Regions from separate parts of the Paenibacillus vortex V453 genome, predicted to be linked through region 1. Evidence: riboswitches for the same ligand, from Rfam matches in the RefSeq annotation. Region 1 holds a riboswitch; each other region holds the start of a gene.
The links. Region 1 has a riboswitch for cobalamin ahead of PVOR_RS24835 (ABC transporter substrate-binding protein). Riboswitches for the same ligand answer to the same signal wherever they lie in the genome.

Region 1 (10,574 bases):
CATCTTGCTCATATGAGGTACTCCTTGCTCTTGATTTCCACCGGAATTCCCGCAGTCACCAGAAATACTTCGTCACAGACCCGGGCCAGCCTCTGATTCATAATCCCGGCCCAGTCGCGGTATATCCTGCCCAGCGGATATTCGGGCACAATGCCCGACCCCACTTCGTTTGTCACCAAAATGACCAGGCCCGGATAGACCTGAACCGCTCTTGCCAGCCTGCCGATCGAAAGGCCCAGACGCTCTTCCATCACGGCTGTTCCTTCAGGCTCAGCCTGGAGCAGTACATTCGTAAGCCACAGCGTAAGGCAGTCCACCACTACGGCCGGAGCATCTGAAACCGTTTCGCCAAGCGTGTCCAGCAGCTCTGGCAAGGCAATTGGCTCCTCCACCGTCTGCCACCCATAAGCGGAATCATGCCGCCGGTCTTGATGGATGCGGATGCGTGCTTGCATCTCATCGTCATAAGCCTGCGCAGTCGCCACATACATTCCGGATTCAGCCCGCTTCATGCACAGCTTCTCCGCGAATGAACTCTTCCCGCTTCTTGCCCCTCCCGTGACCAGCACGCTTCCTTGTTGGCTCATACCGATCCCCCGCTGATTCCGGCGCTTTCAAACGTCGCCATCTCCTGCATGATCCTGCAAGCCGCTTCCACCAGATGCAGGCACAGCACGCCGCCGGTTCCTTCTCCAAGACGCATGTCCATTTGCAGCATCGGGTGGAGTCCCAGTTCTTCGAGCAGAAGAACATGCGCCTGCTCATGCGAAGCATGAGAGGCAATCATATAAGCGAGGGCTTCCGGACAAATCGATTTTGCAATCAAAGCCGCCGCACTGGAAATAAAACCGTCGATGATAACAGGGCATCCGTGTGCAGCTGCACCGAGAATCAGCCCCGTCAATCCACCGATTTCATAACCCCCGACTTTGGAGAGCACATCCAGAGGATCATGCGCATGCGGTTGATTGACTTGTATAGCCTGCTCCACAACGTTAATCTTATGTATCAGCCGCTCATCGGTTACGCCAGTTCCTCGTCCCACAACCTCAGAGGGTTGTTTGCCTGACAGAACCGAGAAGATCGCGGCGCTTGGCGTTGTGTTCCCAATGCCCATCTCACCGGTCACGAACATCTGCGTCCCCTGGGAAGCCAGCTCTGCCGCTATCTCTGCTCCGGTTATGATGGATTGCAGCGCTTCCTCTCTGGTCATGGCCGGTCCTTTAGCCATATTGGCGGTTCCTCTGCCAATGTTCCTGGAGAGGAGCTTCTCATGGTTCAGCTCTGTCCCGACACCGATGTCAACACAATGAACGTCGGCTCCCGCCTGGCGAGCCAGCACGTTAACAGCTGCGCCTCCATTCAGGAAGTTCATGACCATCTGAGGCGTCACCTCTGCCGGAAATGCGCTGATGCCTTCCTCACACACTCCATGGTCCCCGGCCATGACAACGACAGATTTTTTTGTAAACGACGGCTTGATGTTGCCTGTGATCCCGGCTAATTGAATTGCAAGCGACTCGAGCTTGCCAAGGCTCCCCGGAGGTTTCGTCAAGGTGTCCAAATAGGCTGCGGTCGCGGCCTGCACTTCGGCATTCAGAGGTTTGATGTTAGCCGTTATATCGTTCAAATGATCCGTCAAGGATTTACTCAATTCAAACTTCCTCCTTCTTTCTTGCACCTAAATCTTACATCGCCAGCAGAAGCCGGAGCAAGAGCTGTCAGGACCATGTGCTGTTCGCCGTTAACAGCACCTGTGGAGCTCCGTTCTCGGGATGGGTGACAATGGAGGGCTCTACCCTGAATATTTGGCGAATATATTCTGCTGTCAGCACTTCCTCCGGCTTCCCGACCCCTGCGACCTTTCCCTGATCCAGAACCAGCAGCTTATCGCAAAATTGAGCCGCCAGGTTCAGATCATGCAGTACGCTGATCACCGTAATGCCGGATGAGTTCCGCCATTCTGCCACCATATCCATGAATTGAAGCTGATAGCGAATATCCAGATAGGTTGTCGGTTCGTCCAGCATCAGCAAGGACGGCTCCTGGACCATCACCTTGCCAAGGGCAACTCGTTGACGCTGACCCCCGCTTAACTCGGTAAGCCGACGTTCCTCGAAACCGCCAAGATCCAGCTTCTGAATAATGGCATCAATGAGCGGGGTCGCATCTTTATCCTCTCGACCAAGCCAATTCAGAAACGGGAAGCGTCCCATTTCCAGCACTTCCCGCACGGTAAAATCCGTCGGATCGAGACCTTCCTGCTGAAGGACGGCTGCGATTCGTGCCAGCGCTTTTCTGTTATAACTCGAAAGCTCCCTGCCCCGGAGCGAGACGCTCCCTGCCGTAGGACTCTCCACACCGGATAACAGCTGCATCAGGGTGGATTTGCCGCTTCCATTCGGACCGATGATTCCCCACCATTCACCTTCCGTTATGTGCAGATCTACACCTGCAAGTATCGGCACCTGGCCATATGCCTTGCCAAGACCCTGGGCTCTAATCATGCTAACCCCTCCCTACGCCGTTTTTTGTTCCGGTACAGCAGGTACGCAAAGAAAGGAGCGCCTATGAATGCAGTGACCACCCCGAGCGGTATTTCCGTTGGAGCCAGCACGGAACGTGCAGCCGTATCACACCAGACCATAAAAATCGCACCGCCCAGAGCCGACAAAGGGACAATGGTACGGTAATCGGAGCCTGTGATAAGGCGTATCATATGCGGAACCACAAGCCCCACGAAGCCAATGACGCCGGAGACCGATACGGCAGCGGCGGCAAGCAGGGTAGCTACGATCAGTACGCTTGTCTTCAGGCGATCCACATTCAATCCCATATGAGCGGCCTGCCGTTCCCCAAGCGACAAAATATTAAGCGCTCGCGACCGGCTCCATAAATACGCGAATCCCACGATAAAATACGGGAAAAGGATGGCCGTATACGACCATCCGCGCATGCTCAGGCTCCCCATCGTCCAGTACAGGATTTGGTTTACCGTATCTTTGGACATCACCGTCAGAAACGAAACCACAGCGCCCAGAAACGACTGCATGACCACCCCGGACAGGATCAGTCCGTGAATCGGCAGCTTTCCTTGATCCCTTGCCAACAGCAGCACAACCCACAATGTGCCTGCTCCGGTCAGAAATGCTACAAGCGGCAGGGTGTAACCTCCAGCAAAGGAGTATTCCATCCCGAAAAAAATCAGGGATGCTGCGCCAAGCGCAGCACCCGAGGATACACCGAGCGTGAACGGATCCGCCAGCGGATTACGCAATACGCCCTGAAAGGCAGCCCCGGCTACCGCCAGGGAAGCTCCAACAAGCATCCCCAGCAAAATCCGCGGTAACCTCACCTTCATCAGAATTTGTTCGGATGAAGCTTCCCAGCTCGGGAGGATGGAATCGCCGATCCCCGGCAGCCGGTGCAGCAGCATCGCCCCAATCTCTCTCACAGGTTGCGTGAACGGATCCGATTCCGAGACTGACAACCAAGGTTAGCAGCAATAGGATAACGCCGGCCGCACCGAATCCTGCAAGTTTTTTACTCATGGATTCATCAGTTCCGGGTAAACAGCCTTCGCCACTTCAATTAGTCCTTGCGTAACGCGGGGACCCGGACGGCTCAGCAGGTTGGCATCTACGGCAATGACCTGATCGTTCTTGATGGCTTCGATCTGATCCCAGCCTCCGCGCTCTTTAATGAGTTGATCCAGTGTTTTTTTGGTCGCTTCATCAACCACATCGTCCGTGTACAGAATGACATCCGGGTTCGCAGCGATAATCTTTTCTTCGCTGATTTCGAACCAGCCTTCCGTATCGCCAGCTGCATTAACACCGCCGGCTGCAGTGATGATCTCATCCATAAATTCGCCTTTGCCTACAGTCCATCCCGGGGAGAACTCGACGTACACCTTCTTCTTGTCTTCATCCTTCACGGATTTCACAGCTTCCGTAACGGATGCCAGTTCCTGCTTCATCTGATCTACGACCGCTTTGGCATCAGCTTGACGATCGGTAATTTGTCCGATCAGCTCAATGTTCTCCATCACGGCATCGATGGTTTTCGGATCATTGACAAACAGGGTTACGCCAAGCTCACGCAGTTTCTCGGCATTCTGTGCATTCATCGAAGCGGCAAACACCACATCGGCATCAGCTGCAATAATAGCCTCTTTATTCACTTGGAATCCGCCCAATTTGGGCTTGGATTTCGCAGCTTCCGGATAATCGTCATTATCCGATACGCCTACGATTTCCTCATCCAGACCCAGAGCAAACAGCTTTTCCGTCTCGGACGGAGTCAAGGATGCAATCTTAGCCGGCGCTTTATCAAACGTCATTTCAACCCCGGTTGAATCCTTAACCGTTAATGGATACGTGGTCTTAAGCTCCTCACCGGAGTCGGCTGGCGCTTCGTTGGTCTGCCCTTGCTCCTGTGCAGCTTGCGGCGTGGTTTCTTTCGGTGCCCCTTCTTCCCCGCCACAGCCGATCAAGGCCAGAGCCATCAGTATGGCTACTAGAAGTACGGACCATGTTTTGTTTATTGCTTTCATCTCTTCAAATCCCCCTAAACATAATTGAGAACCTGGCGCTGTACGTCTAAATTCCTTCAACCGATCCCCTGAGCAGGAAGAAAAACGTCAATCGTCATACTCCAAAGAAGCAAAAATCCCTGATTCCTCGTAAATAAGGACTCAGGGATTACGTTTTAACATAAGGACACCTGGATAACCGTTCACAGATAGCGCCTTAAACTGCCGTCCGCACGGGACTGCAAAACGTAATCCTCTCCTCGAAGGACCGTCATTCATTCGCTAAGGGCAGGTCTCCTGACTTACAGGCTGTAACGACTTCCCCGCCTTCCCAAGCGCTGACGCTCAGTGGCATGTGGAGAAGTCCCTGCTTCACAGTGGCGGGACCGTGCCGGACTTGCACCGGCTTCCCTATTAACCCGGCAGAAGACATGAATAACCTCTTCTGTCCGGGACCCTCGCAAACAATATGAATTTATTTATGATAGGCCAAGCATGGTTTCTCTGCACAAGATTATAGGCGATAAACCATCGCCTTACAACTGGAAGTTTCGCTCGTTTCAAGGGTTTAACGATATTGGTTTTTCCCGTTATCGTTCATTCCGCACCAAAATCGTACGATTTCATTTATTCGTTTACCCGTACGCCTCGCCAGCGTGCTCCGTCCCAGGCCAACTGCAGCTGGAGCACCTCGCCCGGCGATACCGACGTAGCCCAGAATTCTGTATCCGGGAGGGTTGCCGCTGCAATCTGCCGGATGACGCCCCCGTGGGTGACTACAAGCACGTCCATATCGAGCACCCCCGGCTGAGTCTCGGTATCGTGGCCCGCTGATTCTGACTCTGACTCTGACTCTGACTCCAAGAGAATAGCGGGGCCTTCCTGCATCGACAATAACCCCTTCATATCCTGATACATTTCGGCCAGAAAAACCTCAATTCGGGAACAAAAAGATGGCCAACTCTCCCCGCTCGGCGGCGTAACCGTTCCCGGGTTGTCGATCCAGCGCCGATAAGCCGCATTTTCCTTCAAATCCTCGTAGGTTTTTCCTTCCCAATCGCCAAAATCAAGCTCCCGCAGCTTCCTGTCATAACAGACACCGGGAATAACGCTGCCAAGCTCGACCTCATTTATAATGCCGGGCATATGTAAATCCGACAGGATGCAGTTCAGTGTTTGTCTACAACGAAGGAGATCACTGCAATAGACCTTGGCAACATGCCTGGAGCGAAACTCCTCCCGCAGCGGAAGCAGCTGTTCCAGCCCTTCCATCAGAGCCCCCTGATCCTCGTGACCCAGGTAACGGCGTTCCTCATTCCACTGCGTACGGCCATGACGAACAAGATGCAGGTTCAGTCTTACAGCCATAACGCACCTCCGGCTGCTGTAATCAGCCCCAGCACCGCTGTGCCGAGTACCGTGAACAGAATGGATACGCCCAGCAGAAGCCGGGTTGTCACCCGAATATGCTCTGCATGAAGCGCACGTTCGGGATCGCCCATGTAAGCCCGGAACGAGATCACGCCTTGATAGGAATTCTCGCCTCCCAGGCGAATGCCCAAGGCGCCGGCAACCGCGGATTCCGGGAAGCCGCTGTTCGGGCTTGGATGCTTCCGCGCATCTCTTTTGACCATCGCAATCGCTTGCTTCCACTGCAATGAGAACATCGCAGCCACCACGGTTAACAGGCCTGCGGTCAGGCGCGCTGGTATCCAATTGGCGATATCGTCCAAACGGGCGGAAGCCCAGCCTAGGGACTCGTATTTCTCGTTTTTATAACCGACCATGGAATCGAGTGTATTCACCGCACGGTAGGCCATTGCAAGCGGCGCTCCGCCGATCAGGGCAAACAACAGCGGGGCGATCACCGCATCCACGATATTTTCCGCCACCGTCTCCACCGTTCCGCGTACAACCTCCGGCTCATCCAGATGGTCGGTGTCTCTGCCGACCACCATGCTAAGGGAGTATCTCGCTTTGGCGAGATTCCCGGAACAAAGATGGCTGTATACTTCCAGTCCGGCATCACGCAGCCCTTTTACAGCAATCGTAGTGGCTATGAGCACGACCTCCGCTCCCCAGGCAAGCCAAGGATGAATCGCCGCACATAACAGCAGCAGAAGCCATGTCAGCACAAAGGAGCCGCCGGCCACAATCACCGGCAGCAGAATGCCCGCACGCTTCAGGCCTTGAGCCGTAGTCGCCCGATGGCGTATCCATCCTTCCACCCGGCGAATGACCTTCCCCATGCCGATGACAGGATGGGGCAGCCATCTCGGATCCCCGATCAGCAAGTCCAGCAGCACGGCTGCCCAGATGACCCATATGGCAGTCATATCCGGTCCTCTCTCTCAGAGACAATGCTCTCCGTAACACTGCGGTAAACGAGTTGGCCAATCATACCGCCCATATCGGTTGCAGTTCCGGCATAATGATGATTCACGCCGTAAGCGGGATTTCCGCTAACCCCCAAGACGATGGCATCGGTTGTCGTTCCGGTCGCGATGGCTCCCGTTTCATGATCCTTCACGCCCAGATCATGAAGTGCTGCGGCCTTCGCTTCCGTTGCCGTCAGGACGGCATTCACCATACAAGCAGGCGTCATCATCCCGTCGATCAACAGCATGATATTAATCGTGCCCGGCTGATAAGCGGCAAAGGTCGTACGGCTTGATCCTGCACGCGCAGCATTGCCCACACCAGCGGTGGCGCAGCATAGAATGGAGGCTTGTTCCCCACGCTCTTCCCATATGGATGCATATTTCAGTTTTACCGCTGTCATCAATCCCGCCGTAGAGCCAGCCGGATACCCGTGTTCCTCGATAAAGCTAAACATATCGTTTACGGGATCACTGCAATCGTAATGCCTGTCCACATAGCGGTTCACCAGATGATCCACACGCCCAAATCCGCCGCCATATATGGCACTGCTCAAGGAAACGGCCTGATCCGGCAGCGATATCCGAATATGCGGGTAATCCTGCTCCGCTTCCAGGGACACTGTCGTTCCCAGCCACGCTTTCGAACGGTAAAGGTGACTCTTGCTTGTTAGAAAAGGTACGGCCACGTTTCTCTCCCCCTGCTCCATGATCTTGTTAACTCCCCACCAAGTGCGCTGCCCATGTATCTGCCGTTCTGACAATCCCTAAGGCACGTCATCCAGAAGATTTCAAAAGAACCTCCGCCGCCATGGCAAGCATCCTGTCGTTGGACTGGGCATCTTTAACGGCTAGCCGGATATGGCGCTCACCCAGACCCGGGTACATGGCGCAGCTGCGGACAAGCACGCCGCGTCTGCCCATTTCCCGTTGAAAACTTTCTGCGTCCATATGCTGAGGAAGCTCCATCAGCAGAAAATTGGCTTCCCCTGGCGTAACATCGAGCCCCAGCGCTTGCAGTCCCTGCATCAGCTTGACACGCTCTTCGTGAATCAGCTGCAGCGTATTCTGTTCATAATCCCTTCCGCTCCCTAAACACACTTCTCCTGCAAGCAATGCCAGCCCATTGACACTCCATGTGACCTGCTTGCCAGCCATCGCCTGTATGACATCGGGATGCGCAGCAGTATACCCGAGCCGCAGACCCGGAATCGCATAGAACTTGGTCATCGATCTTACGATTACCGTCCGAGGATATTGATGGAGCTCTGGCATCAAGGTCTGCCTGTCTTCCAGCGGAATGAAATCAATAAAGGCCTCATCCAGCACCAGCCAAGTCCCTTCTTGCTCTGCAGCAGACGCCATATCGCGGATATCCTCGAGGCTGTATTGAACCCCGTTCGGATTGTTGGGCTGCCCCAAGAATACTAAATCCGTGCGGGCAAGCAGCGCCACAATATCCGCCTTGTCCGCACGCCAGTCCCGTTCCGGGCGACCGCAAACGGATCGGATATCCGATCCGAACTTGACAGACAGCTCCCGATATTCGGAAAAACAGGGATCGACCACTCCAACCGTTCGCGGCTGAAGGCCCATCAGCAGCAATGCCATGCATTCTGCCGCCCCATTGCCGACAAGAATTCGCTGGGCATCGGTGCGCAATTCCTCAGCGAGCATTCCCTTGAAGCTGCGATGCCCGGGATCCGGGTAACGAATAACTGCGCCCAGTCCTTCTTGCAATGCTGTTATGACCCCTTGAGGCGGTCCAAGCGGGTTAATGTTGGCGCTGTAATCCAGAAAAGCCGAAATCGGCTGTCCAAACGTCGAAGCAGCTGTCTCCACATCCCCGCCATGTCCGTATACCTCGATCAAGGGTTGTCTTTTATCACTCATACGGGCTCCTCCAGTTCCATTCCACAGCGCTTGCAAGCCCTGCCGTTATGTAATGCCACCATTATGTCGCTACATTCCTTGACTCGTCAACATGGAATGCTTTGTCTCTGCCTTAAAATTGGTTTACAATAGTCTTTGTGGCACCACATTTTGAATTGTGACGACGGAGGATACTATGCTATTTATCGATAATCAGGGGATCCATGATCCATCCATTAACCTAGCGATTGAAGTAATATGTCTTGAAGCACTTGTCGATGGACGAGAGCGTACCTTCTCTTTTATATTAATAAGCCTTCCATCATCATACGGAAAGCATCAGAATACGATTGAAGAGATCAACCAGGAATACGTTCGTGACAACAACATTCAGATTGTACGCCGGCTGTCCGGCGGCGGCGCAGTATACCATGATCTCGGAAACCTGAATTTCAGCTTTATTACAAAGGATGACGGGCAGTCCTTCCACAACTTCCTGAAGTTCACCCAGCCGGTCATCGACTTCCTGCAAAAGATGGGCGTGCCCGCTGAGCTCAGCGGCCGAAATGACCTCCAGGTCGGCGAGAAGAAAATTTCAGGGAACGCCCAGTTCTCGACGCGGGGACGCATGTTCAGCCACGGCACACTCATGTTTGATCTGAACCTGGATGACGTACAGGCATCGCTGAATGCCAATCCGGAAAAATTCAAATCCAAGAGCACCAAGTCCGTCCGCAGCCGCGTTGCAAACATCAAGGAGCTGCTCGGCACCGACATGACCATTGAACAGTTCCGCGCTGAACTGCTCCGCTCGATTTTTGGCATGGAGCCTGACCAAGTGCCGCAGTATGTGCTTCAGGAGAAGGACTGGGAAATCATCAACCAAATCTCGAAGGAGCGTTACCGGAACTGGGATTGGAACTACGGACTGTCCCCTGAGAGCAACGTGAAGCATGCCAAGAAATTCCCAGTGGGCATTATCGATATCCGCATGGATATCCGTGAAGGACATATTGGAGAGATTAAAATTTACGGCGACTTCTTCGGTGTAGGCGATGTCGCTGACATCGAAAACCTGCTCCGCGGCAAACGTTACGAAGAGCATGCCGTTCGCACCGCACTGTCAGACATCAACGTCAAACACTATTTTGGCAACCTGGAGTTTGATGATCTGATCAGCCTCATCTTTCTTGAGGAATAGAAGGTCTGAGGCATCCTGTCACTGGATTCCGGCCCAAATTTAAATAAGCCTCGCACCCCGTGTGGTAAAAAACACATAAAGGTGCGAGGCTTTTTTCGTCGATAATAACAGCTATTCATCACGAGGCCATAAACACATACCACACCAGGATAAGCGTCAACAGTATGCATACATTCTCTACTGTACGCCCCCACTTGCTTCCCGTGCTCATAATTTTAAATTTAATTCTCCATTTGAACGGCGGCAGCGGCCGGATGCCGCGGTTGGTCAAGGCATCTGCAAGCAAATGAATGGAATAGGACAGACCTCCGGCAAACCATAGGCTTTCCCCGCCGATCTTGCCCTGCGATGCAAAATAGAGCAGACCTGTCCATCCAACGGCAGCATAGACGGTATGGGTTAACCCGCGATGGGTCACCAATGAACCTGCAATCAGCACGCTGCCTGCAATCGTGTTCCATGGGCTGAAGCTTTGCCCGAAGGATATCAGTCCAAGACCGATCAGAAACATCACGATATGACGCAGCGTCCGGCTTGGCAGGTATGACACGACCCCGATCAGTCCGGCCAGGGCGATGTTCCATGGCGC
Region 2 (10,574 bases), on a different contig from region 1:
GCCGTCCATTCAGGTAGAAATCGAGGTATGGGCAGCCAAGTGGTAACCCGCTAGATAGCAAGATGATAAGATGATGATTGGAATGCAGCCGATCCAAGCGCGTTAAAAAAACCTCCGTGATATTCCTGGCAGGAATATCGCGGAGGTTTGTGTTTGTTGAAGGAGTTTTTTTTGATTTTTTCAATTTTAATATCATTGGATCAAGGATTCAGGCAGACGTAATGTATTTATATTTTTTTTAATATTATTCCAATATTTAAGTTAAGAATTTTATAAGACCTATCAACAGAGAATAATTTCTCAATATACATTTTCTTAATATATTGTTAAAATTTCCACATAAAATGAAGGAGGCGAAATGATAATTTGTGAGAGTTAATGACTTTAGAATGCCTTAAGATACTTAATAAAATAGATTGGCAAGAATTCGAATCCTACTTAAAGAGAGGGGATGGGGATTAAATTGAAAAAAACGAACCAGATTTCATTAATTTGGAGGAAATATCCCAGTTACAAATATTTAACGTATACGAACATTCTAACAGGTTTAACCTCATGGGGTTCCTTCATAGCGATGCTTGTATTACTTAATCAAATTACAGACAATGGAATTCAACTAGGGATGTTATGGGCTGTAAGTGGACTTGCGCCTTTAATGTTTAGTTTTTTAGTTGGTTTCTTAGTCGATCGATTTAATCCGAAGAAGGTGATTGTTTTTTCAGAAGTATTTCGGGGAATTTTATTTCTAGGATATATCGTTGTTCCGTTACTAGGTGGTATGTATGCTTGGATTTTATTCTGTTTATTAAGGTTCGTAGGTGGACTTCTAAACTCTTTAGCAACTATTGCACGTCAAACGATCATACCTGATTTAATTGAAGAGGATGATTTAATTGTAGCTAACTCCTTTAATTTCACAATAACAAGTTCTATTAGATTACTAGGCGCTGCAGCTGGTGGAACCTTAATTTCCTTCTTAGATCTGGATATTGCTTGGATGGTTACCTCGCTTTCATTTTTTGTTTCAGCAATTATAAGTAGTAGAATTACCCTGAAAAACAATAGGAAAATGGTGAGTTCCAAGAACATCAAAAAGGAGTTTGTTGTAGGAATACAAGTAATAAAAGAACAAAAATTTGTAAAACTTGTCCTACTTGCAGCTCTATCAGGGGGAATAATCATTGGATCATTTAATTTGATGTTAGAGCAATTTGTATCCAATGTCTATGAAACAAAGCATTATGGTATCAGTTTACTCTATATATCTGAAGGTATTATCTCAGTATTGGTAGGCTACTGGTTAGCTAATAACAAGTTCTTGTTTAAGAACCCTTATAAATATGGTTATGTATATATATTGATGGGGCTGACCTGGACGCTCTTTGGTTTTACAGAGCAGCTCTATCAAGGTGCGATTAGTTTAATGTTATTCGCTTTTGTAGGTGCATTTATCGTACCTTTTGAACGACAAATAATGCAAACTGACGTGCCTGCTCATTTACGAGGCAGATTGTTTGGCCTTTGGAACACTTGTAGTTTAGCTTCTATACAAGTGGGGGCGTTTCTAACTGGAGTCTTTATATACTATTTTGGAATTCGATCTGTACCTATACTGACCAGTGTGTTAGAAGTTGGCCTAGGAATATTCTTTATATTCTATGTGAAAAAACACATTGTTGTCGGAGCGGCAAAACAGATTAATACAACCCATTAGAATATAAAGTTTTCTAATGGAATTTAGAAAATATCCATAAATTGAATATTATTTGAGTGAGCGAATTTCTTTATTAAGCGAGAAAGCGATTCCCCCCTTAGAAAATCACATCATACTTTCGGAGACAATGACTCCGAGGTTTGTTCGTTTTTTGGGGACCTGCCTAAAGGCAGAGACTCAATATCAGTACACAATGGCTTCATCGTCCCTACGTCAATCTTCCAGCATTCCCAAAGAGAAAAAGCGCTCCTAGTGCTATATTAGCCTAGAAGCGCTTTATAAACTCATTGCAAAGCTTGCGGGTGTCCCAAGGACTTTGAAGACTCTGTTACAGATCGTCAAAACCGTTGTCGTCGCCAACCTTGCCGTAGTTACGGGATTTGGCTTCGAAGAAATCGGTTTTGGTTGCGTTCAGAGCTTCATCCGAGAAAGGCTTGATCCATGGCATGCAGTTGACGTCTACGCCTTGGTAAGCTTTTTCCAGACCCATCATCGTAATACGACGGTTTGCGATGTACTTGATGTAGTCGCCCAACTCGTTCAGATCGATGCCGCGTACATTGCTGAGCGTGTAGTGTGCCCAGTTGGTCTCGAGCTCAACAGCACGGTCGATGGTGCGGTACAGGTAGTCGATGTTCTCTTGGGAGTTCAGCTCTGGGAAATCCTTGAGCAGCTGTTTGAATACTTCGGCGAAGAAGTAGCAGTGCTGGTTCTCGTCACGCTGAATGTAAGAGATCATCTGGCTGGTTGCCATCATCTTCTGGTCGCGAGCCAGGTTGTAGAAGAAGGCAAACGTGCTATAGAAGAAGATACCTTCCAGGATCAGGTCGGCCACCATAGCTTCAAAGAAGGTTTGCGGCGACGGATTATCGCGGAAGTTCTGATAAATATCTGAAATGAACTGATTGCGCTCCAGCAGAACCGGATCATGCTTCCAGTATTCGAAGATTTCCTTCTGCTCTTGATCCGAAACGATGGAAGAGAGCACGTAGGAATAGGATTGATTGTGAACGACCTCTTGCTGACCGATGATGGCCGAGATGGCTTCGAGTGACGAGTCGGTAAAATAACGCTTCACATCGCTGACAAACATCGTCTGCATGGAATCCAGCACAGCCAGCAGGGAGATGTTGATTTTGAAGGTGCGCTGTTCCTCTGAGTCCAGTGTAGGGAACTGCTGCGCATCCTTGGACATCGGGATTTCGTCCGCGATCCAGTGGTTCAGCAGCAGCACCTTGTATAGTTTATACATATGAGGCATCCGAATGTCGTTCCAGTTCAAGATCCCGGAGCACTCACCTTCAATTACACGGGTGGAGCGGTTGGGTGCTTCGGTGTTAAATATCTTTTGCATTTGCATGCCAATTCTCTCTCCTTGCATATCATAGTAGGGCGGGTTGAGGGACGGGTATCCACTCTCCAGCCGCTGTAGTCCGCCCTTTGCTTGAATGTATTTAATGGTATCAAAGGGCTCTCAAAGGCGGACGTAAAATCTTCCGCTTGGATACCCTTACCCTTGTAGTCTTGTATTAGAAAGTATATTCAATCCCGCTTACAGCCGTTCGATGCTTGTAGCACCCTCATGCGAAGCGACTCCCAAAGGGAGAGCGATCCCAGCAGGAAGTAACTCAATAAACGCACGAAGCAGCTCTTATGCCATGCACAACATGAGAAGCGACTCCCAAAGGGAGAGCGATCCCAGCAGGAAGTAACTCAATAAACGCACGAAGCAGCTCTTACTCTCTGCACAACATGAGAAGCGACTCCCAAAGGGAGAGCGGTCCACGCAGGAAGTAACTCAATAAACGCACGAAGCAGCTCTTATTCCATGCACAACATGAGAAGCGACTCCCAAAGGGAGAGCGGTCCACGCAGGAAGTAACTCAATAAACGCACGAAGCAGCCTTAGTCCCTGCACAAGATGAGAAGCGACTCCCAAAGGGAGAGCGGTCCACGCAGGAAGTAACTCAATAAACGCACGAGTAACGCCATAGTCCCCGCACTACATTCCAGCGTTCCCGAAGGGAGAAAGCGCTCCTAGCCACCAAAGTAACATAGAAGCGCCTCATTCATTCCCTGCACACCTTGCGGGTGTCCAGAGGGCAGAGCCCTTGGGGCCCTCCCTTGGAAGGGAGGGTTTGGGCGGGTTCGAAATAGTTTACATTAAACTCTTAGCTTGCGCACGACTCACACTCTTCAATCGTCAACGCACGGCTGCGCACATAATACGTGGACTTGATGCCGGCTTTCCATGCATGCAGGTGCAGCTCCAGGAATTCCGAAGCCCGGATATCAGGGCGAACATACAGGTTAAAGCTTTGCGCCTGGTCAACGTGACGTTGACGCGCAGCCGCCATTTTGATGGACCAATGCTGGTCGATCAGGAAAGCGGTCTTGTAGTACCAGATTGTTTTTTCAGACAGATCCGGAGCCGGGTTAGCCACTTTGTAGGTGGTTTTTTCTTCATAAGACAGAAGTTCGTACAATGGATCGATGCTCGCTGTGGAACCGGCGATAATCGATGTGGAGCCGTTCGGTGCGATGGCAAACAGCCAAGCGTTACGGACACCATTGGCTTGTACTTCCTGTTGCAGCTCACGCCACTGTTCGGTGGTTACGAATTTGCCTTCATGCTCGCCGTCGGTGTAACCGCGGAACGTGAAGTACTCGCCGCTCTCCCAGTCGGAGCCTTTGAATTTCGGATAGTGGCCTTTTTCCTTGGCCAGCTCCATGCTGGATTTCACGAGCAGGTAATTGATGTGTTCATACAGGTTGTCATTATAGGCAACGGCTTCGTCGGACTCCCAGCGGATACCTTCCAGCGCCAGCAAGTGATGCAGACCGAAGGTTCCAAGACCGACCGCACGGTATTGGCTGTTGGTATATTGGGCTTGCAGAACTTCAATATTGTTGATGTCGATAACGTTATCCAGCATACGAACCTGGATAGGAACGAGACGCTCCAGCACACCGGCCGGTACAGCGCGAGCCAAGTGGATGGAATTCAGGTTGCAGACAACGAAATCGCCAGGGATTTTGGAAATAACAATCCGGGTTTGACCATCCTTTGTTACCAGCTCTTCTTGCTCGACAACGGTTGGAGATTGGTTCTGCATGATCTCGGTGCACAGGTTGGATGAGTAAATCATGCCATGTGCAGAGTTCGGGTTCGCACGGTTTACCGTGTCGCGGTAGAACATGTACGGTGTACCCGTTTCAAGCTGGGATTTCATCACGCGTTTCATAATGTCGATCGCTTGTACCGTAATACGCGGCAGCTGCGGGTTCGCCACGGCTTCTGCATATTTTTGACGGAACTCGCCATCGCCTTGAGCTTGATCATAGAAGTCTTCCAGGCCAAGCGGACGGCCGTTCTCGTCTTTCCAGCCCATGATCTTCTTCACTTCATGCGGACAGAACAGGCTCCACTCCTCACGGGCCTCTACAGCCTCCATAAACAGGTCAGGCAGACAGATGCCATGGAACACGTCATGGGCTCTCATACGCTCGTCACCGTTGTTCAGCTTCAGATCCAGGAAGGACAGAATATCTTTGTGGAACACATCCAGATAAACCGCGATGGCTCCTTTACGAGTTCCCAATTGGTCAACACTCACGGCGGTGTTGTTCAATTGGCGAATCCAAGGGATAACGCCGGAGCTGGTGTTCTTGTGACCGCGGATATCCGAGCCGCGTGCACGGACTTTACCGAGGTACACGCCAATGCCGCCGCCCATTTTGCTGAGACGGGCAATATCGGTGTTGGAATCGAAGATGCCTTCCAGAGAGTCGTCAACGGTATCAATGAAGCAGCTGGAGAGCTGGCCTGCTACTTTTTTGCCTGCATTGGACATGGTCGGTGTGGCAGCTGTCATGTATAGGTTGCTCATCGCCCAGTAGGCTTCTTTTACAAGGTCAATACGTTTGTCGGCTGGCTCGTTGTGCATGAGGAACATTGCGATTACCATGTAGCGTTCTTGCGGAAGTTCCATGACACGACCGTCAAAGTCGGTTGCCAAATAACGCTCAGCCAGTGTCAAAAGACCAATGTAATCAAACAGCAAATCGCGGCTTGGATCGATGCATTCGCCGAGCTCTTCGATTTGCTCCTTGGTGTAGCTGGTCAGAAGATCCTCGCGATAGATGCCCTTCTGTACAAGCTCTGTGATGAGCGGGTAGAAGGCACCGTAAGGCTCTTCCGGGTAGGCTTTGTATCGGCGGTTGGTGGCCGCTTTTTTATATAAAGAGGTCAGAAACGAACGCGCAGCTGCAAACTTCCAATTCGGCTCTTCTTTTGTCACAAGCTCAAGCGCGGACATCGTGAAGGCGCTGCTGATTTCTTCGCCGGTGACTTGCTCACCGCGCAGTTTAGCATTTACGCCGCGAAGCAGGCGCTCTTTATCAAGCATGTCCAATCCTTTCAGATTGCGGTCGGCATAGACAGAGAGGCGTATTTCATCAAAGGCGAGCTGACGGTTGTTCGGTTTAACTACGAGCTGGGGCATGAATAATTCCTCGCTTTCTTAGGGGGAAATATGAAAAAGGACATCAAAAAAACATTTTCTAAAACCCGCAGGCTTGAAAATGTCCGTGCGCTGTGATTCGTGAATGACGTTTGACATAAGCCCTTGAAGGGGCATGATGTTATGTACAGACGCAAGTTTAACGAACACTTACCTAATGTCCCGTAGGTTGGTGTTGGCTGCGTACAGGCAGGTCTCCTGACTCGGACTTTGACAAATCGGAGCCTTCCCCAAGACCTTGATGAGGTCCGCCAGAAGAATATTCCATGATTTGGTTCGGCCTGGATAGGATAAATAGCCGAGAGCCCTTACAGTGGCGGGACCGTGATGGATTTACACCATGCTTCCCTATTAAGCCGGACCGCCTTATAGGTTGTTCCGGCACCTATACACACTATATTTGGTTGTTGTTTATCTAATTTAACCCAATATATTGTGTTTGTAAACCATATTCTTAAAATTGAACGCAAAAAGAATTATAGCAAACGAGCGGTCATTGTGCCAGCTAAGAAACTGTCAAAAGGCCATAACATTTCCTGGATTGTGACCGAATGCGACCTTTTCTGCACACATACCACGTATATTATCGTTTTGACAAAATACGATAGTTGCGTACTGGATCTGTGGTGGAAGGAGCAGACTATTTTTTATTGTGAATAGCGAGTTAGGGGCTTTGATATGAGTGATCAGAATTGATATGATATCTGTGTCTGGAGATTGAAGAGTTCTATATATGAGATGTTGCGAGGGAGGTTTTGGTATTGGCTATAGCGGAAGTGACGGTGATTCCGATTGGAACAGCAACAACGAGCTTAAGCTCTTATGTGGCCGAGATGCAGCGTATATTGAAACAACAGGACGGGATTACATATGAGCTGACTTCGATGAGCACCATCATAGAGGGCGAGCTGAATATGATCTGGCGAGCGATTGAAGCTCTGCATGAGGCGCCATTTCTATCTGGAGCCCAGCGCGTATCGACTTCGGTCAAGATTGATGACCGCAGGGATCAAGTCTCCTCCAGCAAGCAAAAGATTCAATCGGTGCAGGAAAAATTAGGCGGATAATCTTGCTTATTGCAAGGGATGTTCCGGCTAGGCTGGGACTTGTATTTTGCTGCTAAAGTATTATAATAATTTTGCTGTTCGTGGAGGCTTGTTTTCGAACCACATATGCTGGTGTAGCTCAGGGGTAGAGCAACGCACTCGTAATGCGTAGGTCGGGGGTTCAATTCCCTTCACCAGCATGTTCATTGCAAGGAGATCATATCCTGATTTCTGGCTGGAATGATATAAAAATGGCGCCGCAAGGCGTGCTTTTTGTGCCCCTGGGTGATCCGGGGGCTATTCTTGTTAAGGAGAGAGCGCCCTATCATTCGGCATTTTATATCATATATTACATAGTAAGCGATTCATATTATTCGAGTTTGTTCGTGGCCTTCGCTGTCGAAAAGATGAAACGGGCTGCGGCTCGGAAAGATGAGGTGAAGGGAGATGAAGAAGGTATTTATTGATCCAGGCCACGGTGGAAAAGATACCGGAGCGGCTGCTCATGGTCTGTTGGAAAAGGACATCGTGCTAGCGGTGTCCCTGAGCGTGAAAAACCGGCTGGAGGCCGAGTACAATGGCGTGCAGGTGCTGCTCTCCAGATCTGCGGATGTTTTTCCTACGCTAATGGAGCGGACCGAGGCGGCTAACAAGGCTGGGGTAGATATCCTGGTTTCCGTCCACTGTAATGCAGGAGGAGGAGCCGGTGGCTTCGAATCCTATAAGTACACGCATACGTCGGCTGCAACAGCCTCTTTGCAAAATGTGCTTCATACCGAGATCATGACGGCCTTAAAGCCTTTTAACGTAATCGACAGGGGGCAGAAGGCAAAGAACCTGCACATGGTCCGTGAATCGAACATGCCTGCGGTACTGACAGAAAATTTGTTTGTTGATGTTGCCGCGGATGCAGCCAAGCTTAAGAGAGAGGATGTCGTGGGTGCCCTCATCGATGGTCATGTTGCCGGCATTGCAAAATATCTCGGGTTGCAAAAGAAGGAGGCGGCTGGTGAGGTGAGTGATAAGGTGAATGTTATTGTAAACGGCAAACCAATTCAGGATGGCAAGCTGATTAACGGGGTGACCTATGTACCGCTTCGGGCGACTGCCGAGGCACTGGGTGCAACCGTGGGATGGGACAATAAAACAAAGACAGCAACGATAACAAAGGAGACATAACCCATAACCCATGAGCCAATCGTCCAGCCACATTTTAGTTCCCCTTAATTAAAATTTAATCTCCCATTAAGATTCGCAGCATATAATAAAAGCACCCCTTAAAAAATATATCAGAAGCCCCTCTAACTTCGGTTAGAGGGGCTTCTTTGGTCTTCTGCTCTTTCGATCCTCTGCTCTTTCGATCCTCAACTAGACCTTAGTGTGGACCTGATATTCTGCCAACATTATTTAGAATCCCAGCCATTTCGTGATATAGGCGGATACGGCTAATTCCTGAAAATCCTTCCAGCTTCGAAATGGGGTATGTTCAACGATAAACGGGTTAATCGTACTTCCTTGTATGAATATGTCAAAATCTTCATCCGTGCTTCCCTCGTAACCAGCAGCTTTCAGCAAGTGATCTATGGAAGAAAACTTGGTATGCCGTTGAATAAATGATTCCGAGAACAGTTCTTCCACGGGCACCTCTTGTTTCATATCTGAGAGCTTTGAGGCATTTTCTCGAATTTCCAATAGCTTCTCTTCATCCAGTCCGTCTAATCCACTGATCCCAGTATTCATTATGCCCACCTCCAAAAAGTTGCACGTCACTCTATTATACATATACGAGTATGCTGAATTATGGGATTCGATTTTTTTTGAAGCGGGTCTTGACTTGGAAGATTTATATAGGAATAAAAAAATAAATGAGCTTTCTTCATAGTCATGTCCAACCGGGAAATTTCGCGTGGCTGCGACATTTATGTATCATGCATTCCTGAATAAACGCACATCCCATTATAATTATTCTTTACCTAGGAATGGCTGTGGTTTTCATGTAGACTGGTAATGATTTACTGCCAACATGCCTTGTTTTTTTGGGTGATGGAGGTTTGTACATACTTGCTTGCATATGGGGGTGGGCACTGTGCCCAAAAAAGAAAAGGTTTCTATGTCGTGGCTGCTGCGATATTTGAAGCCGGTCAAAGGACGACTGCTGCTTCTGCTTATTATGCTGTTGACGTCGACAGGCTTGCAGCTGCTGAATCCGCAGATTATTAAACGGTTTATCGATACGGCAGCTGGTGGCGGTGTTCTGGCCAGCCTGATTCAGCTGGCGGGATTATTCCTGGTTGTGGCTGTCATTAACCAGCTGATTACGGTGGCTGTCAGTTATCTGGGTAACGATATTTCGTGGCGTGCAACGAACCGGCTGCGTGGCGATCTTTTGAAGCATTGCCTGCGTCTGGATATGCGGTTTCATAACGTCAAGACGCCAGGCGAAATGATTGAGCGAGTCGATGGTGATGTTACCAGCATCTCGAATTTTTTTGCGATGTTTATCGTGCAGGTCATCGGCAGTTTTGTGCTGTTGGCCGGGATATTGGGGTTCATGTTCACGGTGAGTCTGCCTATCGCCATCGTCATGTCGGTCTTCACGCTGCTGTCGATTCTGTTTATGGTGTTCATCCGGAACATGGGCGTTAATTCATCCAAAAGCGAACGGGAAGCCAGTGCTTCGCTGTTCGGCTTGATTGAAGAGCGTATCGCAGGCATTGAGGACGTTCAGGCGAACGGCAATGTACCGTACGTAATGAATCGGTTTCACCGCTTGATGCGCAGTGTATTCCTGAAAGGGAGAAAAGCCTGGATGCTGCGGGTCATTCCCTGGAATACCACGGTTGTTCTGTTTGCCCTTGCCGTTACCGCTGTGCTGTTACTGGGGGTCCGTTATTATCTGATTGGCGAGATTACGCTGGGAACCCTGTTCCTGATCTATCAATATACACAGATGCTGAACGACCCGATTGAGATGCTGGGCGATCAGGTGCAAGAGTTTCAAAAGGCAAAATCCGGCATGCTCCGCTCCAGGGAACTCCTGTCCAACAAGAGCGAGATTGTGGACGGAGAGCAAGAAGAGCTTCCCGAGGGTGCGCTCGGATTGGAGTTTGAGGGAGTTAACTTCAGCTACAACGAAGATAAACCGGTGCTGCAAGACATTAATTTTACCGTTAAGCCGGGTGAACGTCTTGGCATTATCGGGCGCACCGGAAGCGGGAAGTCAAGCCTAAGCCGAATTCTGCTGCGCCTGTACAACATCGACAGCGGGGTAATCCGCGTGGGAGGTACCGA
Region 3 (10,574 bases), on a different contig from region 1:
CCAAAAGCTCTCCAAATGGAGACGTCATTGAATACATGCTGGTAGTAAGCGAACGTAAACTCCACCGGCCAGAACATGACCTCTCCCCGGTCGATAGCACCTGGGCTGCTGAACGACTGAGCGATCACGTTGAGAAAAGGGAACAGCATGGTGAGTGCAAGAAAGGTAAGGATAATATAGTTGCATACAAGAAACATTTTTCTGCCTGCACTGTCATATTTCACGTTGGATGTCACTCCCCTCTAATACAGCGACTCGCCGGTCGCTTTCTTGCTGATGGTGTTTGCTATCGAGATCAGGAACAAGCCGACAACGGATTTGAACACCCCGATGGCTGTTGCATAGCTGTACTGAAGCTGCTGCAGGCCAGCCTTATAAATGTACGTATCCAGAATCTCGCTGGATTGAATGTTAAGCGGGTTCTGAAATACAAAGACGCGTTCAAATCCATAATCCATGAAATCCCCAATCTTGAGCAGGAACAGGATCGTAATAACAGGAAGCAATGCCGGCAGCGTAATGCTGAGGGTCTGACGCCATCTGCCCGCTCCGTCAATATCGGAGGCTTCGTAGAGATCCGGGTTGATACCTGCAAGCGCCGCAAGATAGATGATGGTCCCCCATCCGACGTCCCTCCATAATCCGGAGCCCACCAGCACAGAACGAATATAGGAATCCTCTCCAAGAAAATAGATCGGCTCCATGCCGAACCAGCCCAGCATCACATTCACGATCCCGGATGATGGAGACAGAATGCCAACAAAGATACCGCTTACAATGACCCATGATAAAAAGTGCGGCGCATAGAAAATGGTCTGCACAATCTTCTTGTAAACGACTTGGCGAACCTCATTAAGGAGTAATGCCAGAACAATAGGCGCTGTAAAAGCAAACAAAATGTCGTACGTGCCCAGTAGAAGCGTATTGCGTAATATTTTCAAGAAATCGTAATGCTGGAACATTCGTTCAAAGTGCTCGAGACCCACCCATGGACTTTGGGTCACGCCGGCAAACAGATTATAATTCTGAAATGCGATGACAGAGCCCATAAGCGGAACATACTTGAACAATCCGAAGAACAGAAGACCTGGTAGGGATATGAAATACAGTGCCCTGTATTTCCACATGAAGCCTAATATGTTTTTGCGCTTGGTATATTTTCCCGGCAGCGCCTTGCTTACTGCTTTTGTTGGTTCGGCCATCTGTGCTCACCTCTTGTTTCTCAAATTGGCCGGTGCATGATCATCTATCGGAATTTCGTCAAACTGGATGCTGATGAATTCGGGTTCACGATCAATAATACGGGACAACTCTCTTGTAAAAACATCAATGATTTCGCTCTTCTGCTCATCCGAGCGTCCCTCATACATTTTAATCGTAATTTGCGGCAACGGCTTTCGCCTCCTTATGAAATGGATGTGATGAATATCCTTATCCTATAAGTTTTCAGGTACGGGCAGCAATGGAAGTTGATCGCTTCCCTTGTGTTTTTTTTAGGTGCTTCGAAAAGCTTGTGTTTTTTTAGGATCGGCTTGTTATTTCAATAGTTCTTCTGCTCCGCGTATAGAATTTATCGCCTTTCTATGGAACAATAGGTCTCAGCAGAAACGAGACATCAGCCGATCTATACCATAAGTTCTGGGAGGGTTACGATGAACGGACAACAGCAGGAAGCGATCGCATCCTATTCGTTATTATGGGAACGACTCGAGGCCAAACTATCACGCATGGCGGAGCAGCTGGCAGACAAGGTTCCCCATGCAACCAAGAACGGGATCTATGATTCCACCCGGATCGATTGGTGGACCTCCGGTTTTTGGCCGGGGATGCTGTGGATTATGTATGATATGACCAAGCAGCCGCAGTATAAGGAATGGGCTTGGGAATGGGACATGAGACTTGAGCAGGCCATTATTGCAGAGAGCAACTTTCATCATGATGTAGGCTTTCAGTTTCTGCCGACGGCCGTAATCAAATATAAGCTGACCGGGGATCAGGATGCCAGGCGCAGAGGGGTGTTGGCCGCTACCCTGCTGGCTGGAAGATACAATCCTGCGGGACGGTTTATACGTGCCTGGAATCAGGTGAAACCTACCTCCTGGAATCACGGGAATGAAGGCTGGTCCATCATTGACTCCACCATGAACCTCTCCCTCCTGTTCTGGGCCTCCGAGGAGACAGGTGATCCGAGATATGCGCATATTGCCAGAGAGCAGGCCAATACGGTAGTGGAGCATTTTATAAGACCGGACGGCTCCGTTAGGCACATTTGTCGGTTTGATCCGTTCACCGGGGAATTCATGGAAGCGCTCGGAGGACAAGGACTGGGACCCGAATCCGCCTGGAGCCGGGGCGCTGCCTGGGCCTTGCATGGCATGGCCAACACGTACCGGTATACCGGTGATATCCGATATCTGGACGCCGCGAAACGCGTGGCGCATTTCTTTGTCGCGTCCCTTGAGGAGGATTCCATACCGCTCTGGGATTTTCGTGCGGAACCCGAGAAGCTGGAAACACCCGCAACAGCAGCAACCCATCAATCAGCTGAATCTCTCTTCATTGCGGCAGAACCCCGAGATACGTCAGCGGCATCCTGCGCTGCTTCGGGTTTGCTTGAGCTCGCAGATCAGGTACCGCAAACCGAAAGCGCGGTGTACCGCAGAAGTGCCTTACGCATCATCGACTCCTTGACGACTCGTTACGCTGAATGGGATGATCCGAATTATGAAGGCATACTGAAAGAGGCAACAGGCCATTGGCCTGGTGACCAAAATATCAACGTCTCCCTGATCTATGGCGATTACTATTATGTTGAGGCCGCTGCCAAGTTAATGGGGTGGAAAAACCGGATCTTCTGATCCGGTTTTTTTGCGTAAGACAACCTCCATTTAAATAGGTTGCATAATTATGGAATTTATTGTACCTTGATACTCAGCAATCAAATTTAATTAATGGGAATAGGTGCTGATGTTGAAGCCTCTTCAATTTCAGCTTAAAAGGGAAGTTTGGTGCAACACCAACGCGGTCCCGCCACTGTAACAGAGGAGTTTGCCATCGGATGATGCCACTGATCAGCTTTTGATCGGGAAGGCCATGGCAGACCTTGATTCTGGAGCCAGGAGACCTGCCTATTCTGACAACACTGCTTACCTACGGGAGATAGGGAGGTGTTAAAGATCGCAGCATCCGTATGTACACAACGGAGGCGTCTTTACCCTTGATATTATGATCGGGGTAAAGGCGTCTTTTTTTATTCAGTCATTTAAATATGTTGGTGGAGGCGAAGATATTGATGGCAAATGTTCAAAGCAGCAATCTCGGCTATCCGAGAATCGGAGCAAATCGCGAATGGAAAAAAGCATTGGAATCCTTCTGGAGCGGCAAGCTTGAGGAACACGAACTTCTATCCAAGTTGGACGACATTCGGTTGGACCGTTTACGCATTCAACAGGAGAAAGGCATCGACCTTATTCCGATTCATGATTTTACAATGTACGACCATATGCTCGACATGTCGGTGATGTTTGGCTTGGTGCCACAGCGTTTCAAGTACGATGGTGATCCTGTACCGCTGAGTGTCTACTTTGCCATGGCTCGCGGCAGTCAAGGTGCTGCTGCGTGCGAGATGACCAAATGGTTTAACACGAACTATCACTACATTGTACCGGAACTTCAGGATGCCAAACCACATCTTACGGTCAACAAGCCGCTAGAAGCTTACCGTGAAGCCAAATCCTCGCTAGGTATCGAAGGTAAACCTGTTCTTGTCGGTCCCTATACCTTCCTTAAGCTGTCTAAAGGCTACACCCCGGATCAATTCGAGTCCTTGCTGGACCAGTTCACGGATTTGTATGCGGTAATCCTGAAGGAGCTGGAGCATGAAGGTGTTCAGTGGGTGCAGTTCGACGAACCGATTCTGGTTACTTCATTAGCCAAAGATGAATTGGCGCTTGTATCATCCGTATACAAAAAACTTCATGCAGCGGCTCCGGCGATCCGGATCATGCTCCAAACCTACTTCGATTCGGTCAGCCATTATGTAGAGATCATCTCCTTGCCTGTGCAAGGCATCGGGCTTGATTTCGTACACGGCCTGGATGGTAATACCGAACAGCTTCTCAAGCACGGGTTTCCTGAGGATAAGGTACTGGGGGTTGGTCTTATCGACGGTCGTAACATCTGGCGTTCAGATCTCGATGCCAAGCTGGAATTGCTGGACACCCTCTCCCAAAAGGTGAAGCCTTCTCAATATGTGATACAGCCGAGCTGCAGCCTGCTCCATGTTCCCGTATCCACAGCTTATGAGGATAAGCTGGACCCCGTACTTCGCCAGGCGTTATCTTTTGCCAATGAGAAGCTGGACGAATTGACGCTGCTCACTAGCGCGCTCAATAATGGGATTGAGTCCGTTTCCGAGCAGCTGAAAGAGCATAACCAGGCCGTAGCCGCCATGAATCAATCATCGCTGCGGAATAACGAACAGGTACAGAAAGAAACGTCCAAGGTTGTCGGATTGAATCCGACTCGAGCGCTGTCGTTTGAAGAGCGGCGCAAAGCCCAGCAGAAGAAATGGAATCTCCCGCTCCTCCCTACCACAACCATCGGAAGTTTCCCGCAGTCGACCGAAGTTCGGCAGGCCCGGAAGAACTGGAGAAGCGGCGAATGGTCTGCCGAGCAGTATGAAACCTTCCTCGCCGAGCAAACTCGCGCCTGGATTGAGATTCAAGAAGACATCGGCCTGGATATTCTCGTTCACGGGGAGTTTGAACGGACTGATATGGTGGAATTTTTCGGAGAAAAATTGGATGGGTTTTCCTTTACAGCTAACGGCTGGGTTCAGTCCTACGGATCGCGCTGCGTCAAACCTCCCGTCATCTATGGAGACGTTGAGTTCGTAAACCCGATGACCGTGAAGGAAACCGTATATGCACAGAGCCTGACCTCGAAACCCGTCAAGGGGATGTTAACCGGACCGATCACGATCCTGAACTGGTCCTTCGTTCGCGACGACATATCAAGAGAATTGGTCGCTTATCAGATCGCCCTGGCTCTCCGACTTGAGGTTAACGCACTGGAGCAAGCAGGCATCGAGATGATCCAGGTTGACGAGCCGGCGCTTCGTGAAGGATTGCCGCTTAAGCGTGAAGATTGGCAGGCATATCTGGATTGGTCAGTGAAGGCATTCCGTCTGTCCACCTCATCCGTGAAGGATACAACCCAAATTCATACCCATATGTGCTATTGCGAATTCCATGACATTATCGATTCCATTCGCGCCCTGGATGCCGACGTGATATCCATCGAGACTTCACGAAGTCACGGCGAGCTGATCGGGAGCTTCGAGGAGCATACGTATGATCATGGCATCGGCCTTGGCGTTTACGATATTCACAGCCCGCGCGTTCCGGAAGTCGATGAGATGACCCAGATGATTAAGCGTGCGTTGTCCGTACTGGATCCCGAACTGTTCTGGATCAACCCCGACTGCGGATTGAAAACGCGCGGGCGCGATGAAACCGTAGCTGCCCTGCGCAACATGGTTGCAGCAGCTTCCCAATATCGAGAGGTATTGTCCGTTAATCAATCTTAAAGGGTTGAAGTAAGAAAACAGGCAAGCGCTCTTGCTTAAAGCAGAGCGCTTGCTGTTTTTTTTATATAGATGACCCCTGCTTCTATACTTCCTGTTGTTGTCTGCTGGAATCGACGGGAATTTCCTTGGGTATCCGAATATAGAAGCAGCTTCCACCTGCTTGCTCTTTCCCGCTTTCAGCCCATACATCTCCGCCGTGAGCTGCAACAAGCTGCTTGACGATGGCAAGTCCCATTCCGCTTCCACCGTTTAACCGGTTCCTTGATTTATCTCCCCGATAAAGCCTTTCGAATATATACGGCAGATCGGAAGCTGGAATGCCTTGGCCTGAATCCTCAATACGAATCTGAACCGTATTCCCTTCGTCCACTAGATCAGTCAGGACCCTCCCGCTTGCCGGTGTGTGGTACAGTGCGTTACTGAGCACGTTGATTAAGATTTGAAGCATCCGGTCCGTATCTACTTTAGCGATTATCGGCAAATCGCCGGGTTGATGCACGTATCGCAGATCCACTTGTTTTTCATTGTACGCGGCCCTTACCACGGTCACAGCTCTCTCTATAATCTTGGCCAGATCCTGTTCCGATCGGGATAACTGAAACTCGGGTGATTCCATATCATGCAGATCTTCAAGCTCAGTAACCAGATCAATCAATCGGTCAATCTCTTCCAGGCAGGTTCGAAAGCGATCGGCTGTCGGCTCCCATATGCCGTCCTCCAGCGCACGGGTATGACTCTTCAAGGTAGTTAACGGCGTTCGCAGCTCATGGGCAATATCCTGCGTCATGTTTCTCCGAAGCTGCTCCTGCTTCTGCAGCTGTACAGCCAGCTCATTCAGCGAAGAACCGAGTCCCGCGATTTCATCATCTCCTCGGGTATCCACCCTGATATCCAATTTCCCTTGCGTCATCATCTCAGCTGCTTGCTTCATCTGGATTAGGGGAGCCGATATCCTTCTAGCCACATAAATACCTATGATGGAGGCCACCGCTATCGACAGCAAGCATGTCAAAATAATGGATTGCATCTGCGCCTGCTCCAGATGTTCGTTCAGCTCGTCCATTCCGTGATGCCCATTCGACTGCTGCTGGTACATGGCTATATGATAATGGTTGGTCACAATATTGGTGACGGTAAACACGATCAGAATCCCTGCGGTGATGCTGATGATAATGGCGGCAAGCCTTAGATCCAGGCGCTGCTTCAAGACACCTCACCTCCAAAGCGGTAGCCGAATCCGTAGACGGTGATGATATATTGGGGCTGTCTTGAATCGGGCTCAATCTTCTGCCGCAAATTCTTGATATGCTGATCAATAATGCGGATATCCCCAATAAAATCGCAGCCTAATACCCGATCGACCAGCTCTTCGCGCGAGAAATTCCGCTGTGGATACTTGGCCAGCAAGAGCAGCAGTTTATATTCGCTGGGCGTCAAATTTATGACCTGTCCATCACAGGTTACCTCGTGCTTCAACGAATTGATCACAAGCCGCCCCTGGTGATATACAATTACATCTGCAAGCAGCTTGCTGTCATCCCCCCGTCTTAAGACGGCTTTGATTCTTGCCATCACCTCGCGGGGGTCAAAAGGTTTTACAATATAGTCATCCGCACCGGCCGCAAACCCGCCAATCCTGCTGCTTTGGGTCACTTTTGCCGTCAACATCATAATCGGCACTGAGCTGAACGTTCGAATTTCCTGGCATACCCGCTCACCCTCCATATCCGGCAGCATCAGATCCAATATAACAAGATCCACAGCCTGCTTACGCATGTATCCCAATGCTTCGGAACCGTTTGCCGCTTCCAGTGTCAGATAATGTTCTTTAAGCAGATAAGAAGCAAGAACTTCTCTAATATTCGGCTCATCGTCCACGACTAATATGGTCTTCATGGTTGTTTCTCCTTATCGAGTGCTTTCTCAGTACACGTCCACTTTAACATAAAAATTCATGATAACTGAAACTTGTGAAGATCTAGTGAGGACACGCCAAAAAAGACCATGAATACCATGGGCCTGGCTACTGTAACAATCCCCTCATCCGTTTCTTTGAACTGCAGCCATTCGGGTCCTCAGGTAGTGAGCACTCTTCGGCACCTCATTCTCTGACAATCCATGAAGAATAAGCGGTCCCTTGAAATGATAATCTTGCAGCAGCCTCAAGTAAGCTCCGTAGTCCAGCTCACCGGTTCCGGCAGCCACATATTTCAGCCCGTCAGCGGTCGAATAATCCTTCGCGTGCGCGATAATGACCTGTTCGCCGAGCAGCGACAATGCTTGTTCCAGAACATCGGCCAAAGGCTTCTCCTCCTCCGGCCTGAACAAATTCGCCGCATCCAGCACGACCTTTAATCGGGCTGAAGCGATGGTATCCAGCAGCTGCCTGCATCTGACGGCATCGCTAACCACATTGGCCCGCTCAGGTTCAATAGCGAGGTCAAGCTGGAATTCCTCCGCGATATTCACAACCTCCCGCACCGTCAGGAGCAGATCATTCCATGCTTCCGGCGTATCGTTATCCGGATGCGTTCTCCACATATTGACCGGGTCCCTTGTGCCTGTGCACAAGGTGATGACCGATGTTCCCATGGCATGGCACATCGCGGCCAAATGACGAAACCGGCGAACACCGTTCCGCAGTTTCTGCCGATCCGGGTGAATCATGTTAAAGGTACCGGAGACTGCAGCCATTTGAAGATGCCGCTTCTCACACGCTTCCCTTATATGGACCGCCATCTCCATATCCACTGCATCCGGCAGAGACGGGAGACCAGCGCATGACAGATTGAACTGTATGATATCGAGTCCACTTGCCATGACTGCATCCAAATTCCCATCCAATGTCGGTCGGTGAAACGTCTTGGAGAAGATGCCAAGCCTCATGCCTCATACACCTCCCGTTACATCAGCCAGCCTCACCGTCTCCTTGCTCTCCACAGATCTTGCAATCGCCGCCATCGCCCGCATGGCGGCAACGCCATCCTCCAGATTGGCCCCCTTCATGGGTGCTTGGTCCAGAATCGTATCTGCAAAGCCCTCAACCTGAAGCTTGAAAAAATGCGCGTCTTCGCCAAGCGGTCTGTGATAACAGCCGTCACGTGCCGAGAACACCTCAACATCGCTTGACTTAAAGAGCCACGGATTGTAGGTTTTGCCGAGAATGCTTCCGTGTTCGCCGTATATTTGAAAGCCTTCATGCCAGTCCATCCGCACGGCAACCGTTAAATCCAGATGTCCGATAGCACCCGAGGCATACTGAACCGTGACAAACCAGTTATATGCATCGAATTTCTGCGTGTTCCAAGCCGTAACACTGACCATCTCTCCTCCTAAAAAGCGCGCCGTATCAACCAGATGGCTGCCATGGGTGAGCATGAAGTATCGCAGTTTATCGAGCTTCGGATTGCCTTCCGGTCTCAATGCGTTCGGACTCAGCTGCACCATCGGCTGCACGTTCTCCGTGACCGTGTAACGGTAGGTGGAATCGCAATACCATGCTTTCACAGCCAGCAGTTCACCCATCTCTTGATCCATGAACTGCTTGGCGTAAGCGATTCCCGGATCAAATCGTTTCATGTTGCCGACTTGTACCACAGACCCGGAATGCTCGGCTCTACGCAGCAATTCCTCACACTCCTCTACGGTGACACCGAGAGGCTTCTCAACCAAAACATGCTTGCCTGCTTCGATGGCTTTAAGTGCAGCTTCAACATGAAACTGGTCTGCGATGCCAATGATGACCGCGTCTACATCCGGATCGGCCAGCATCTTGTCATAGTCGTTGAAGGTCTGCGCAGGCTGATGGATTTCGGCCATCCTCCTGAGCAAATCCTCAGCCACATCACATATGGCGTACAGCCTTGCGTTGCGCGCTCTTCTGCAAGCTTCAAAATGCCCGTACTGCGATATGGGACCGCAGCCCAGCACACCGATATTCAGTCGCTTCTGATCCGTAATCATGACAGCACCTCCTGTAGTTGATGATTATTAAAAAAGCCGCGGGATATACTCCAGCGGCTGCATTTTCCTTTATTTTTTTGCCATATACTTTCGAATGTCAAAGGCAACCGCTGCTACAATAATAAGTCCTTTGATAATCAATTGCCAATAAGGACTCACACCGATAAAGGTCAAGCCGTAATTGATGACACCGAAGATAAGCACGCCAGCCATCACGCCCGGAACCGTGCCGATACCCCCGGCAGTGGATACGCCGCCTACCACACACGCGGCAATGGCATCCAGCTCATACATATTGCCATAGTTGTTGGTCGCACCCCCGGTTCTGGCAGCCTCCAGCACGCCGGCAATTCCATACAGCGCCCCGGAGATGGCGTAGATCGCTATGAGATTTCGGGCTACGTTAATGCCGGATACATGCGCAGCCTGAACGTTGCCGCCAATGGCATACATATTTTTGCCGAGCCGGGTTTTATTGAATATAACCCAGCAGACAAAAGCCACAAACACGGCAATAATAACGATGTACGGAAGAGAGTATCCACCACCGAAATCGATGTATCCACTTCCCCACACGGTAAAATCGGGCCTTAAACCGCCAATCGGCTGGGATTGGTTCGGCTCCATATCAAAATAGATGGAATTGATGCCGTAAATGCCGACCATCGTGCCGAGTGTCGCAATAAATGGCGGCACATGCAGCTTGGCTACAATGAAACCGTTAATTAAACCAACGATAAGCCCCGCCAAGATGCCGATAAGAATCGGCATGAAGACCCAAACCTGAGGGAGATCCGGAAAGAAACGGTTGGCATAGACATCCGTTTGGAGCATCGATGCCGATACAACGGCACTTAAACCTACGACCCGTCCAGCCGAGAGATCCACCCCGCCAGTAATCAGAATGAATGCCGCGCCAAGCGCGATAATTAACCTGGTAGAGGATTGCTGCAGAATATCCCTCAATGTGGAGAAGGCCAGAAAGTTAGGATCTGCTACGGCAATCCCGATCACGAGCAAT

Region 2: another riboswitch for cobalamin. It lies ahead of PVOR_RS05070 (ribonucleoside-diphosphate reductase subunit alpha); the one in region 1 lies ahead of PVOR_RS24835 (ABC transporter substrate-binding protein).
Region 3: another riboswitch for cobalamin. It lies ahead of metE (5-methyltetrahydropteroyltriglutamate--homocysteine S-methyltransferase); the one in region 1 lies ahead of PVOR_RS24835 (ABC transporter substrate-binding protein).

Annotation. Positions count from the first base shown of each region.
Region 1 is NZ_ADHJ01000045.1:37,345-47,918, forward strand. It holds gene cobS (adenosylcobinamide-GDP ribazoletransferase) at 1-12, opposite strand, end outside; gene cobU (bifunctional adenosylcobinamide kinase/adenosylcobinamide-phosphate guanylyltransferase) at 9-587, opposite strand; gene cobT (nicotinate-nucleotide--dimethylbenzimidazole phosphoribosyltransferase) at 584-1,654, opposite strand; gene PVOR_RS24825 (ABC transporter ATP-binding protein) at 1,722-2,507, opposite strand; partial or broken gene PVOR_RS24830 (FecCD family ABC transporter permease) at 2,504-3,551, opposite strand; gene PVOR_RS24835 (ABC transporter substrate-binding protein) at 3,548-4,555, opposite strand; cobalamin riboswitch at 4,805-5,009, opposite strand; gene PVOR_RS24840 (histidine phosphatase family protein) at 5,162-5,902, opposite strand; gene cbiB (adenosylcobinamide-phosphate synthase CbiB) at 5,893-6,870, opposite strand; gene PVOR_RS24850 (adenosylcobinamide amidohydrolase) at 6,867-7,601, opposite strand; gene cobD (threonine-phosphate decarboxylase CobD) at 7,690-8,805, opposite strand; gene PVOR_RS24860 (lipoate--protein ligase) at 8,981-9,985, shown strand; gene PVOR_RS24865 (metal-dependent hydrolase) at 10,104-10,574, opposite strand, start outside.
Region 2 is NZ_ADHJ01000010.1:47,846-58,419, forward strand. It holds gene PVOR_RS05055 (GNAT family N-acetyltransferase) at 1-46, shown strand, start outside; gene PVOR_RS05060 (MFS transporter) at 452-1,714, shown strand; gene PVOR_RS05065 (ribonucleotide-diphosphate reductase subunit beta) at 2,043-3,074, opposite strand; gene PVOR_RS05070 (ribonucleoside-diphosphate reductase subunit alpha) at 3,886-6,219, opposite strand; cobalamin riboswitch at 6,409-6,641, opposite strand; gene PVOR_RS05075 (MTH1187 family thiamine-binding protein) at 6,999-7,304, shown strand; tRNA gene PVOR_RS05080 (tRNA-Thr) at 7,412-7,483, shown strand; gene PVOR_RS30545 (hypothetical protein) at 7,490-7,750, shown strand; gene PVOR_RS05090 (N-acetylmuramoyl-L-alanine amidase) at 7,731-8,462, shown strand; gene PVOR_RS05095 (hypothetical protein) at 8,691-9,023, opposite strand; gene PVOR_RS05100 (ABC transporter ATP-binding protein) at 9,370-10,574, shown strand, end outside.
Region 3 is NZ_ADHJ01000025.1:364,535-375,108, forward strand. It holds gene PVOR_RS16575 (carbohydrate ABC transporter permease) at 1-224, opposite strand, end outside; gene PVOR_RS16580 (ABC transporter permease) at 243-1,202, opposite strand; gene PVOR_RS16585 (tautomerase family protein) at 1,209-1,391, opposite strand; gene PVOR_RS16590 (glycoside hydrolase family 88 protein) at 1,653-2,858, shown strand; cobalamin riboswitch at 2,943-3,146, shown strand; gene metE (5-methyltetrahydropteroyltriglutamate--homocysteine S-methyltransferase) at 3,293-5,590, shown strand; gene PVOR_RS16600 (sensor histidine kinase) at 5,673-6,797, opposite strand; gene PVOR_RS16605 (response regulator transcription factor) at 6,794-7,486, opposite strand; gene PVOR_RS16610 (sugar phosphate isomerase/epimerase family protein) at 7,631-8,476, opposite strand; gene PVOR_RS16615 (Gfo/Idh/MocA family protein) at 8,480-9,553, opposite strand; gene mglC (galactose/methyl galactoside ABC transporter permease MglC) at 9,623-10,574, opposite strand, start outside.